Regions from separate parts of the Jeotgalibaca sp. A127 genome, predicted to be linked through region 1. Evidence: predicted binding sites of a transcription regulator. Region 1 holds the regulator's gene; the other holds the start of a gene.
The links. Region 1 encodes Rex, which represses fermentation and respiration genes when NADH is low (regulators of the CRP and FNR family bind a similar motif). Its sites were predicted from a motif close to TTGTGAANTANTTCACAA; they were not measured.
Positions count from the first base shown of each region.

Region 2: adhE (bifunctional acetaldehyde-CoA/alcohol dehydrogenase) is a predicted target of Rex. The motif match lies at 2,475-2,492, and genes of this name have one in related genera.

Region 1 is NZ_JBQPRC010000007.1:13,414-20,001, reverse strand. It holds gene ACTVAI_RS08105 (ABC-F family ATP-binding cassette domain-containing protein) at 1-719, opposite strand, end outside; gene ACTVAI_RS08100 (redox-sensing transcriptional repressor Rex) at 1,017-1,652, shown strand; gene ACTVAI_RS08095 (YdiK family protein) at 1,698-1,901, opposite strand; gene ACTVAI_RS08090 (lysostaphin resistance A-like protein) at 1,925-2,488, opposite strand; gene groES (co-chaperone GroES) at 2,776-3,060, shown strand; gene groL (chaperonin GroEL) at 3,095-4,711, shown strand; gene ACTVAI_RS08075 (alpha-amylase family glycosyl hydrolase) at 4,872-6,588, shown strand, end outside.
Region 2 is NZ_JBQPRC010000006.1:28,215-34,802, reverse strand. It holds gene adhE (bifunctional acetaldehyde-CoA/alcohol dehydrogenase) at 1-2,397, opposite strand, end outside; gene ACTVAI_RS07555 (post-transcriptional regulator) at 2,691-2,972, opposite strand; gene yajC (preprotein translocase subunit YajC) at 3,007-3,330, opposite strand; gene tgt (tRNA guanosine(34) transglycosylase Tgt) at 3,393-4,538, opposite strand; gene ACTVAI_RS07540 (sugar phosphate isomerase/epimerase family protein) at 4,651-5,415, opposite strand; gene ACTVAI_RS07535 (hypothetical protein) at 5,431-6,219, opposite strand; gene floA (flotillin-like protein FloA) at 6,219-6,588, opposite strand, start outside.

The DNA.
Region 1 (6,588 bases):
TTGTTTCGGCTGATCTCATAAACACCGGTCGCAATTTTATCAAGGAAATAGCGGTCATGGGAAACAACCAAAAGGGTACCGCGATAGCTCACTAAATAATTTTCCAACCATGCCAATGTATCGATGTCCAAATGGTTGGTAGGCTCATCCAAGATTAAAAGGTCGTTCTTCTCAAGCAGGATCTTAGCCATTGCCAAGCGCGTTTTCTGGCCACCGGATAATTGTGAAATAGGGCGGTCCAAGTCTTCTTCGTAAAACTTAAAACCATGGAGGACGGATCTGATTTCCGATTCGTAACCATAAGCATCTTGCTTATGGATTTCCTGTTGTAGGGAGTCGTACAGTTTAAGTGCCGCTTCCATAGTCACAGGATCATTGATAACCGCTTCATCAGCCAAGCGTGCTGCAGCCTGTTCCGCTTGTTTCATTAACAAAATGACAGGTGCGAAAACGGTTAACATTTCTTCCCAGATTGTTTTATTGGAGTCAACCGCACTATGTTGATCAAGATAGCCGATGGTCACTTCTTTCTTTTTCGCAACGGATCCCGCATCTGTTGGCTCGAGTCCAGCTAATATCTTCAATAACGTTGATTTTCCGGCGCCGTTTCTTCCTACGAGTGCAATACGTTCATTGTCCTGGATAGTAATTTGAATATTCTCAAATAAAACGGTCGGACCGAAGTAACGGGCAAGATTTTGTCCTTGTAAAAGTATCATTCAGTCGTTCCTCAACTTTCTATAGATATGCCTTTTCATTTTATCACAGTTCTGTCATACACCAAAGATACGATATTATGAAAACGTTATGACCTTTGTGAAAGTTACACTATTAATTTTATGAAAGCGATAAAATCAAACTCGAAGTTGAAATAAAATTCACAAAAAATTACAAATTAGAACAAATTAGTGGATTTTTCACTAACGCGTGCTATAATTGCACTATGTAATGATAAGTACAAATAGATTATAACTTATAATTTCACATATATAATTCTAAAGAAAGCGAGAAAAATTATGCCAACTAATAATGACATTCCAAAAGCCACTGCCCGCCGTCTTCCCATCTATCATCGTTACCTTCGCTATTTACATGATGCAGGAAAAACCAGAATATCATCAACCGAATTAAGCGAGGCTGTAAAAGTTGATAGTGCGACCATACGTCGTGATTTCTCCTACTTTGGTGCTCTTGGTAAAAGAGGATACGGTTATGATGTAGAGTATTTGCTGGATTTCTTTAGTAAGACCTTAAACCAGGATCGTTTAACCAATGTTGCTTTAATCGGGGTTGGTAACTTGGGACATGCCTTGTTGAACTATAACTTCCATTTAAGTAATAACGTGCGCATTAGCGCTGCATTCGATGTAAACGAAGAAATTGTTGGCAAAATCGTCAGTGGTGTGCCCGTTTATCCATTGGACGAAATGATTGAACAATTACGTATTCAACAAATTGACGTGGCTATTTTGACAGTTCCACAGCAAGTTGCCCAAAAAGCGGCTAACAATTTGATCGAAGCGGGTGTCAGGGGAATAATGAACTTTACACCTATTCGTTTGTCAGTACCAGAGAACGTTCGCGTTCAAAATGTCGACCTAACCAATGAATTACAAACACTGATTTATTTCTTGGATAATAATATCTCCTAAAAGCACAATGAAAAACGTTGAGACCGAAAGGGTCTCAACGTTTTTTTACTTGTTCACTTGATCTTTAATTTTAAAGTACATAATTAACATTTGGATGCCGGTTACGATGTTGTTTGTCGCGAAAAAGATACTGATCCACGTGAGGAATCCCCATCCAGAGACGTTGATGCTGTCTACAGCGAAATAAATGAAGAGACCGGCGAATGCAAATTTCATAACGATTTGTAAAATGATATTTTTTAAAGTCATAGAATTCCTTTCTTTTTAAACTGTTAGCCCAGGAGTTCTGGGAAAAAGATTGGTAATGAAGCAAATGCATTCATTAAACCATGAGCCAACATAGGTGTAAAAATGTTATTTGTTTTGTAGTATAGATAAGAGAACCAGAGTCCTAAAGTACCATACACAAGCATGTGTCCATCAAAGTGGATAAAAGCAAAAATTAAAGCACTTATGACCGCAGAACCGAATAATCCGACACGGGACATATTTAATTGGGTAAAGACAGCTTTTCGGAAAACAAATTCTTCCATTACTGGTGCGAAAATGGTGATCATAAAAATCAAGAGTGGGTAAGCCGTCGTTAATTCCAGTAAATTCTGAGTGTTAGCTGATTCCGGCGTAACTCCGAAAATAAGCGATTCAATAATGGAAGTGACCGTCTGGATTACAAGCGAACCGATAAAGCCAAGAACGCTCCATCCTATCACTTTCGACATAGGTGCAGAGGGCCGTTTGATAATAGGCGCTTCAGGACTCCATTTTTCTTTATAGTTTACGATAATCATTGCCACTGTTCCGATAAAGGCAAAGAGGATTGTTAAAGTCATGCTCATTTCAATGCGTTGCTCTGTCGGAAATAAAAAGAGAAGAGGAACGGGTAAGAATTGAGCTGCTAAGTATATGAATATTATACGCGTCGCAGTAGTGATTTTTCTTCGCATGTATTTTGTACCTTTCTTATTTGTTATAATACTCCTGTATAAAAGTATATCACAAGAATGAAAAAAATTACTGAATTTGCTTGCATTATCAAAAAAGTTTGATTATGATAGAAAAGTAGGTTAGCACTCTCGGTAATCGAGTGCTAATTAGAAATCAACTTATTTTTGGAGGGATACTTGTGTTAAAACCATTAGGTAATCGCGTCATTATTGAAGTTGCCAAAGAAGAAGAAAAAACTGTTGGTGGCATCGTGTTGCCGTCTTCCGCTAAAGAAAAATCACAAACAGGTGTCGTTATCGCTGCTGGTGACGGTCTTGTAACGGAAAACGGGACAAAAATCGAAATGACTATAAAAGTCGGCGACAATGTATTGTTCGAAAAATACGCTGGAACAGAAATCAAATACGATGGGAAAGATTATTTGGTAGTTAAAGAATCTGACGTCGTAGCAATTGTAGAATAATTTTCAAAATAATTGGATGAGGTGAATTTTAGAAATGGCTAAAGATATTAAATTCTCTGAAGACGCACGAGCAGCGCTATTACGCGGTGTTGATATGTTGGCAAACACTGTAAAAGTAACATTAGGGCCAAAAGGACGTAACGTTGTTTTGGAAAAAGCATACGGTTCTCCGCTTATTACAAATGATGGTGTGACAATTGCCAAAGAAATTGAATTAGAAGATCATTTTGAAAATATGGGAGCAAAACTCGTTTCTGAAGTTGCTTCAAAAACAAACGATATTGCTGGAGATGGCACAACGACTGCAACTGTTTTGACACAAGCCATTGTACGTGAAGGTTTGAAAAACGTTACTGCTGGTGCAAACCCAGTTGGTGTTCGTCGTGGTATCGAAATCGCTGCAAAAGAAGCGATTGCCGGTTTGGCAGAAATTTCTCAAACAGTTGATTCAAAAGAATCTATCGCACAAGTTGCAGCTGTATCATCAGGGTCCGAAGAAGTCGGCGCTTTGATTGCTGAAGCGATGGAAAAAGTTGGTAACGACGGCGTTATCACGATTGAAGAATCAAAAGGTATCGAAACAGAATTAGATGTTGTTGAAGGAATGCAATTTGACCGTGGTTACCTTTCACAATACATGGTAACTGATAATGACAAGATGGAAGCAAGCCTTGACATGCCTTATATCTTAATTACTGACCGTAAAATTTCCAACATTCAAGATCTTCTTCCATTATTGGAGCAAATCTTGAAAGAAGGACGTCCATTGTTAATCATCGCTGATGATGTGGATGGCGAAGCTCTGCCAACATTGGTATTGAATAAACTACGGGGAACATTCAATGTGGCGGCAGTTAAAGCGCCAGGATTTGGTGACCGTCGTAAAGAAATGTTGCAAGACATCGCTGTTTTAACAGGCGGAACAGTGATTGCAGAAGATTTAGGTTTGGAATTGAAAGATGCTTCTGTTGAACACTTAGGACATGCTGGTAAAGTAGTCGTTACAAAAGACAACACCACAATCGTAGAAGGATCTGGCGAAAAAGAATTGATTGAGCAACGTGTAGCAGTGATTCGTTCACAAGCTGCTGAAACAACTTCTGATTTCGACCGTGAAAAACTTCAAGAACGCTTGGCTAAATTATCTGGTGGGGTAGGAGTGATCAAAGTTGGTGCTGCTACTGAAACAGAATTGAAAGAGCGTAAATTGCGTATCGAAGATGCTTTGAATGCAACACGTGCTGCTGTTGAAGAGGGAATCGTCCCTGGTGGTGGTACTGCTTTAATCAATGTTCAAAAACGCGTTCAAGAGCTTGCACTTAAAGGCGATGAAGCGACAGGTGCTCGCATTGTTGCACGTGCATTGGAAGAACCGGTTCGTCAAATCGCTGAAAATGCAGGTCTTGAAGGATCTGTTATTGCAGCCCGCATCAAGACAGAAGAACCAGGAATCGGTTATAACGCTGCAACTGACGAATGGGTAAACATGATTGAGGCAGGAATTGTTGACCCAGCTAAAGTTGTGCGTTCTGCATTGCAAAACGCAGCAAGTGTAGCAGGACTAATCCTTTCAACAGAAGGTGTTGTCGCTGACAAACCTGCTCCAGAACCAATGATGCCACAAGACCCAGGTATGGGCGGCATGATGTAATTCAATAAATCAGAAAAAGCGATTGGGAAACGTCCCGGTCGCTTTTTTGAATTATGAGAGTGATATCGGTAACATCTCCCTAAAAATTGAATATTTTCCTAGCGCGTGCTATCTTTTAGATGGATTAAAACGTTTTCAAAAGGAGTCGTGTTAGTTGAAAATGAATCGCTTAAAATATATTTTGCCAATTTTAACATTGGGGTTATTCGCTTGTACATCTGAAGATGAGAATGCCGTCGCCCACTATCCAGAAAAACCCACCGTCCAAGATAGTGTTCTCGTCAGAATCGATCCAGAAGTGTATTATGATGAAAATGTTGAAAACGTTACTTTGGATGCCAGCGATTTAGGTGTGCCGAATGACATGATATTTGATGAGCAATTAAATGAACTGAGTGTCGCCATTGAAGATGATGTTGAAATCGGAGAAAAAACTGTCAGGGTAACCATTGCAACTGAAGAAGGAACAGAAACTTACGAAGAAGCAATAACATTGGTAGCGTCCGAAGATAAAAATGATGGGCTCGACTTCAGTTGGGATGAAGCCCGTATTTATTTTGCTTTGACGGATCGTTTTTACAATGGCGATCCAACCAATGATGACCCTGGTAACCGACAGTATGATACAACCCATCCGGAAACTTATCATGGTGGGGACTTTCGTGGTTTAATCGATAAGATGCCATATCTTCAAGATTTGGGCATTAATACCCTTTGGATCACGCCTATTGTAGACAATATCGAGTGGAATATGCGCGAAGAACAACATGATAATCAGTATGGCTACCATGGCTATTGGACGAAAGATTTCACCAAAATCGATGAGCACTTAGGAGACTTAGCTACCTTCAAGGAGCTGATTGACACAGCCCACGATCACGGCATCAAGTTGATGGTGGATGTTGTGTTAAATCATGCTGGTTATAAGATGGCTGAAGGCGAAACGCCATTTGAGGGGATGCTGAGAGAGGAACCAATCCCTCATCATCCAGTACTGGGAGAACTTTCTGGCTTGCCTGATTTCAAAACAGAAGAGGAAGCAGTTAGGGAACAACTCGTATCTTGGCAAACAGCCTGGATTGAAGAAACGAAAACCGAGCGTGGGGACACCATAGATTTTTTTCGGGTGGATACAATTAAACATGTAGAAGACACTACATGGAAAGCTTTCAAGAATGCGGTTATTAAAGAACAACCGGATTTCAAGTTTATCGGCGAGCACTATGGCGCCTCCATTGCAAATACGGGAGGCTATTATCATGATGGAGAAATGGACTCTTTATTGGATTTTGAGTTTAAGAGTATTGCCGGTAGTTTTGTAAACTGGGACGTTGTGGGTGCCAATGATAAATTGATTGCTCGAAATGAGCAACTGACGAGCGATGCAACATTGGGGCAATTTTTATCCAGCCATGATGAGGATGGTTTTTTATACCGTCAAGCAGGAGGGGATAGGGGAAAACAAAAAGTTGCCGCATCCTTATTGATAACCGCTAAAGGACAACCTGTAATCTATTATGGTGAAGAATTAGGACAAACCGGTGCGACCGCCAAAAATATGGATAAAGGTGAATATAGTGAGAATCGCTATGATTTTGACTGGGATAGCGCTGAAACATCTGACATGCGGAACCATTATAAAGAACTGCTCCAAATTCGTAAAGACCATAGCCTCGTTTTTTCCAAGGGCAATCGAGAAACGGTGGCAGGATCGAATGAAGAAGGCTATATCGTCTTCAGTCGCGGTTACAAAAAGGAAGAATTATTCATCGGGTTGAATATCCTTGATGAACCCACTGTTTTTTCAATGGTAGCACCGGCTAAAAAGATGACAGACCTATATTCAGGTACACAGTATCAGGCTGAATCAGATGGAA
Region 2 (6,588 bases), on a different contig from region 1:
TGCTGTCGCTAACGCTTCAACTAATTCTTCAGTCGTTTCACCTTTCAAACCGATATAGCGTGCGATTGTTGCATAATCCTCATCAGCTTGGAAGTGTTCATACTTAGCCCACATACTTAATTTGCTTGGCTCTTTAGCATTATAACGAACAACATGTGGTAGCAAGATGGCATTTGTACGACCATGGATTTGATCCCAAAGTCCGCCTATTTTATGTGCGAGCGAGTGTGAAACTCCCAAGAATGCATTTGCAAAAGCCATACCAGCTATCGTAGATGCGTTATGAATTTTTTCACGCGATTCTTGATCACCGTACTCATAAGAATGACGTAAATGTTCAAAAACAAGTTTGATTGCTTGCAGACTCAATCCTTTCGTATAGTCACTTGCCAATACTGAGACATAAGATTCAATTGCATGTGTTAATACATCCATTCCTGTATCTGCTGTAACTGATTTAGGAACACTGTAAACGAATTGTGCATCAACAATTGCCACATCAGGTGTTAAAGCATAATCAGCTAATGGGTATTTGATGTGTGTTTTGCTATCTGTAATAACCGCAAATGGCGTTACTTCTGAACCAGTACCGGAAGTTGTTGGAATACATACTAATTTAGCTTTAGTCATTGGTTCAATTTTATATGTACGTTTACGAACATCAAGATATTTTTGTTTTGCTCCAAAGAAACTACTTTCTGGATGTTCATAGAATAACCACATTGCTTTAGCAGCATCCATTGGGGAACCACCACCGATTGCAATAATCGTATCTGGCTCAAAGTCTGCCATTTTTTCCGTTCCGCGTTGTACAGTATCAGTCGATGGGTTTGGTTCCACATCAGAGAAAATAGTATACACAACTTTGTTGTTACGTTGTTTCAATTGTTCCAACACCGTGTCAACATATCCAAGTTTCATCATACCGTCATCACAAACAATGAATACACGTTCAATGTCACGCATATCACGTAAGTAACGGATAGAATTTTCTTCAAAGTAGATACGATCTGGAACTTTAATCCATTGCATATTATTTCTCCTTTTAGCAATTGTTTTAATGTTTAGCAAGTCGAAAGATGACACATTTCCAGAAACTGAGTTGTGTCCGTATGATCCACATCCAAGCGTTAACGAAGGGATGTTATGGTTATACAGACCGCCAATGCCCCCTTGAGCAGATGGTGAATTAACCAAAATACGACAAGCTTTCATTTCTTTTCCATAATTTTCTACCAAATCATTACGTCTGGTATGAATAGCTGCTGAATGGCCTAAGCCATCAAGGTCCAGCATTTGCTTAGCTAACTGGAAGCCATGTTCTGTTGTGTCCGATTTAAGCATTGCTAAAACAGGAGAAAGTTTTTCGCGAGATAATGGATAATCTGCTCCAACACCATCTATTTCGGCTATCAACATTTTAGTATCGGCTGGAACAGTAATTCCCGCTAATTCTGCTATTTTTGTAGCTGCCATCCCAACAACATGACCGTTTACACCGCTCATATCTTCGCGCATCATTGCGTTTTCAAGCTTAGAAAGCTCTTGTTTCTTTACAAAATAGACATGTCGTTTTTTGAATTCGGCTTTTACTTCTTCATATATTTCTTTATCAACAATCACTGCTTGTTCAGAAGCGCAAATCATACCGTTATCAAATGTTTTTGAGACAACTAAATCATTAACTGCTTTCTTGATGTTAGCAGTTTTTTCCAAGTAAGCTGGAACATTTCCTGGTCCAACACCAAGTGCGGGTTTACCAGTTGAATAGGCTGCTTTTACCATTGCAGATCCCCCGGTTGCCAATACGCACGCTATGTCAGGGTGATGTAACAAAGCAGCTGTTTTATCCATTGAAACTCCTTCTACCCATTGGATACACCCTTCTGGAGCACCAGCTTTCAATGCAGCTTCATATAAAATTTCTGCAGTACGTGTCGAGCATTTTTCTGCACTTGGATGGAAAGAAAAAATAATCGGATTTCTTGTTTTCATACTGATCAATGATTTGAAAATTGTCGTTGAAGTAGGATTTGTCGTTGGTACAATTCCTGCAATAACGCCTAAAGGTGCAGCAATTCTGATTAATTGATCCACATCATTATTTTCGATAATTCCTACTGTTTTATTTTTTTTAATTGCATGCCAAATATTTTCAGATGCATATATATTTTTCATGCATTTATCTTCATAAACTCCACGGCCTGTTTCTTCAACAGCCATTTTTGCTAATTCCATATGATGGTCCAATGCTGCGATTGCCATTTGATGGACAATATGATCCACTTGTTCTTGATCGAAATTTTCCATTATTGCTAAAGCTTCTTTACCTTTTGCTGCCAGGATAGCAATTGCTTCTTCTGCAGTTTGAATTCTTTCTTCAACTTCTGTAGCCATAATAATCTCCCCTAATCGCTTGATAATCATTTCACAAGTAAATTGTACAACACCCACCATAGCAAGTAAATGCTTTATTGTGATTTTAATCACATGTTTAATTGAAAAGCATTTGAACGCGTTTTCATTTGAATGACAACAACATTCCTAAGTGGTTTTATATTGTGAATTACTATACAAATTGTGCACATATAGTTCAAGTCTTATTTTTCACCTCTTATTTCACTTAAAAATGCCGGTAATTCAAAAAGAAGCGATTAAGGCATTAACCCTAACCGCTTCTTATTTATTTTTTATAAAAACTCATCAAAATTAATATCATCCAAAGATGAGACCTTATAAACCTGTGCTTCTAGTGACTTAAAGTCAAAATATTGATTCACGGTGAATTTCATGATATCGAATACACGTTGGTAGTAGTGTTGTGGCACGTAGTGCTTCCACACAAAATTCTTGAAACAAAGATAAACATCTCTGGCTTCAATATTTGGATAACCTTCTACAGAAAATTCAGATACCTTACGTTCAAACCATGGAAGCAACTCCTCATAAAAATCTTTCGATTCTTCAGCCATCCACTTTCACTCCATCACGTTGCCTAAAAACTATTTATTCCGAGATATCCTCAGTGTTTTCATCTAGAACAACAGTCGGTTCTGCAGCTGTTGGTGCAGATTTTTTGATACGGGCAATTGCTCTTTTCTCAAAAGTTAAGAAAATACCTTCGCAATCAAGTGTTACCGTGTTTTCCGCAGTATTTACTTCCTCAATCGTACCATGCAAGCCACCAATAGTGACAACTTGGTCGCCATGTTTCATTTGGCTCAACATATCTTGTGTTTTCTTAGCTTGTTTCTTTTGAGGGCGAATCATCAAGAAATACATAACACCAAATAATAAAGCATAAAAAGCTATCATTACAATTGTATCCATTATTAAAATTCCTCCACTAGTTAGTCATTTTTATCATCGTATTTAAATGATACCATAACATTTTAAAACAGTTTAGCATTTTCTTTGTTGAAGCCATACTCTTCGACGAATGCTTCACGAAACTCCAACAAATTATCATCCATGATTGCTTGTCTGACATTATTCATCAAATTATGCAGGAAATGCAGGTTGTGATACGTTGTCAAACGCAATCCAAAAATTTCGTCAGCTTTGAATAAATGTCGAATATAGGCACGTGTATAATTTTTACATGTATAGCAGTCACATTTTTCATCTAGCGGACGGAAGTCCCGTTCATATTTAGCATTTTTTACAACCAGACGACCTTGACTTGTCATGCATGTACCATTGCGGGCAATTCTTGTCGGTAGAACACAGTCAAACATATCGATACCACGAATGACGCCGTCAATCAATGAATCCGGTGCGCCGACCCCCATCAAATAACGCGGCTTGTTAGAAGGGATAACTGGCGTTAGATAATCAAGAACTGCATTCATTTCTTGCTTCGTTTCCCCAACAGACAATCCCCCGATTGAATAGCCTGGGAAGTCCATTGAAACCAAGTCGCTTGCACTCTGTAAACGTAGATCCTTAAATCCAGCACCTTGAATAATGCCGAATAGACCTTGTTTATCAGCTTTATTATGTGCTTTTAAACCACGCTCTGCCCAACGACTCGTTCTAGCCACAGAGTCCTTGATATAATCGTAGCTTTCACTAAAGGGTGGACATTCATCAAAACTCATGATGATGTCTGCACCTAATTTATTTTGGATATCTATCGCTTTTTCTGGAGAAAGGAACATTTTTGATCCATTTAAATGGTTACGGAAATGAACACCTTCTTCTGTAATTTTACGATTTTCAGCTAATGAGAATACTTGGAAGCCTCCGGAATCCGTTAAAATACCCCGATCCCAATTCATAAATTTATGTAAGCCGCCTGCTTCCTCAACAAGTTCAGCCCCTGGGCGTAACCACAAATGATAAGTATTACTCAAAATAATTTGCGAGCCCATTTCTTTTAATTCTTCTGGTGCCATGGTTTTAACGGTAGCTAATGTACCGACTGGCATAAACATAGGTGTCTGAAATGTTCCATGAGGTGTTGTAATTTCACCTAAACGCGCACCTGTATGCTTTTCTTCTTTTATCAAACGATACTTGATTGCTGGTTCTGTCAATTTCTTTATTCCTTTCCGATTAAAACTTGTCGCTCTCAAGTATATCACATAACAAGATGCGATTAAAATTAAAAAGAACTCAGACAAAAATGCCTGAGCCGATTATAATTATTTACTGTGTTATTAAATTAAATTGTTGCTTCAAGATAGCCATTGCCTCATCTGTAGAACCACATGGGTACTCAATTGCTGCAATAACTCTCTCTTCTTCATCAATTGCCTTCATTACTTCCTTAATTGGAATATCACCATTTTGGAATAGTGTCATTTCTACATTATTCTCTTTGGTTCTTGTGACATTTTTAATGTGAATGTAATTAACGTATTTATTTAGTTTTGAAGCCGCAGTTAGTGGTTCTTCGTCTATGTATACAAAATTACCTGTATCGAATGTTAGGCCAAAGTTTAAACCATTTGCCAATGCGCTCTCCATAAATGTTTGCAACGCTTGGATACTACCATTTTCGATGGACTGATCATTCTCAATACTCACGCGGACATCGGGGAATTTGTCAAATATCTCCTTCAATTCCGAAACCAACTCTGGATTAAAACCCCTGTAATCGCCAATTGTTAATTTTATCTGAATGGCACCTAACTCTTTTGCTTCCTTCAAGAACGAAGTTAACTCCTTGTTAACTTTCCCTTCAAAAAATAAAGTTGACGGAATAGAGTACAAAAGCGCTAATCCTAGTTTCGAAGCTTCTTTATTAGTTTTTAGTAGCTCAACCTCGAAATCTCGGATAAACTCTCTCCGAACTTCAATAAATGGAACACCGATTTTCGCTAATTCTGAAAAATATTCCCATTGTTGTTTTGAGCTATTAGTCAATTCATCGTTAAAAACGAGTGTATTGACGCCTGTTAAACGAATCATGCCATTCCTCCTGGATTAATATTCTGGCTTTTCTAAAATGACTGTGGCAATAACAGCATCTCTTAACCATTTTTTATCTAACTTTTTTCCCTTAGTGCCCGATGTAGTGTTTCTAGAGGTCGAAATTGATTGCCATGTCTCAACCGATGATTTTGGTACTTCGTTTAACAAACTACCAAAATAGGCCGCATAACCATCATACTCGTTTATCACAGCATCAATTTCTTGGCTAAGTACAACAGCATCCTTATCTAAATCAGATGTTTCATCATAAAACGGCTGTTCCTCCTCTAGATAGGGTGAAGCTATAGACTGTTCATCTTTTTGAGTTTGAAACAGTTCCCCTTTTTTAATATCAGGGGTTTTTATTTTCCTTGGTAAGGATTGCAGAACCGGCCAAACATCTTTGCGACGAAGAAATTTCATTAATTCCATCATTGGCCTCTGCGACTTGAATATTGCTTTTATCTCTTCTTCATATGAATCAGGCAAATTATCCCTTAATAACTGATAGAGTTCTTGAGGATTGTCACTCAATAATTCTTGCCATGATTTGTTTCGCGTTTGGGTTTGTGATTGGTTCGTTCTTCTACTTTGACTTCTTGAATAAGTTTGAGCACTGTCCACACTTACTTGTCTAACAGTTTTTGTGATGGGTGCTTTATCCCATTGGTTACGTTTGGTAGTTTGTCGCGTATCCTTGCGGGCACTACGAATTAAGTTTCGAATAAAAGTCACCCAAATAACTAGTACAAACGCAAATATCAAGAGATTAAACAAATAGGAAATCATGATAGCAGTCATTATGTATCACTTCTATCTTTATTGTTGGATAGTGAGTTTCTCATTTCTGTATCGGCACTAATGTTTTTCATACGGTAATAATCCATTACCCCGAGGTTGCCATTCCGCAAAGCTTCTGCTAGAGCCAATGGAACTTGTGCTTCAGCTTCTACTACTTTTGCTCGTTGTCTTTGAACTTCGGCAATCATTTCTTGCTCTTCAGCAACAGCTAGAGAACGTTTTTCCTCGGCTTTTGCTTGCGCTACCCGTTTGTCGGCCTCAGCTTGTTCGGCTTGTAGTTTCGCACCGACGTTACGTCCGACGTCAACGTCCGCGATATCGATGGATAGAATTTCAAAAGCGGTACCAGAGTCTAGGCCTTTTCGTAAA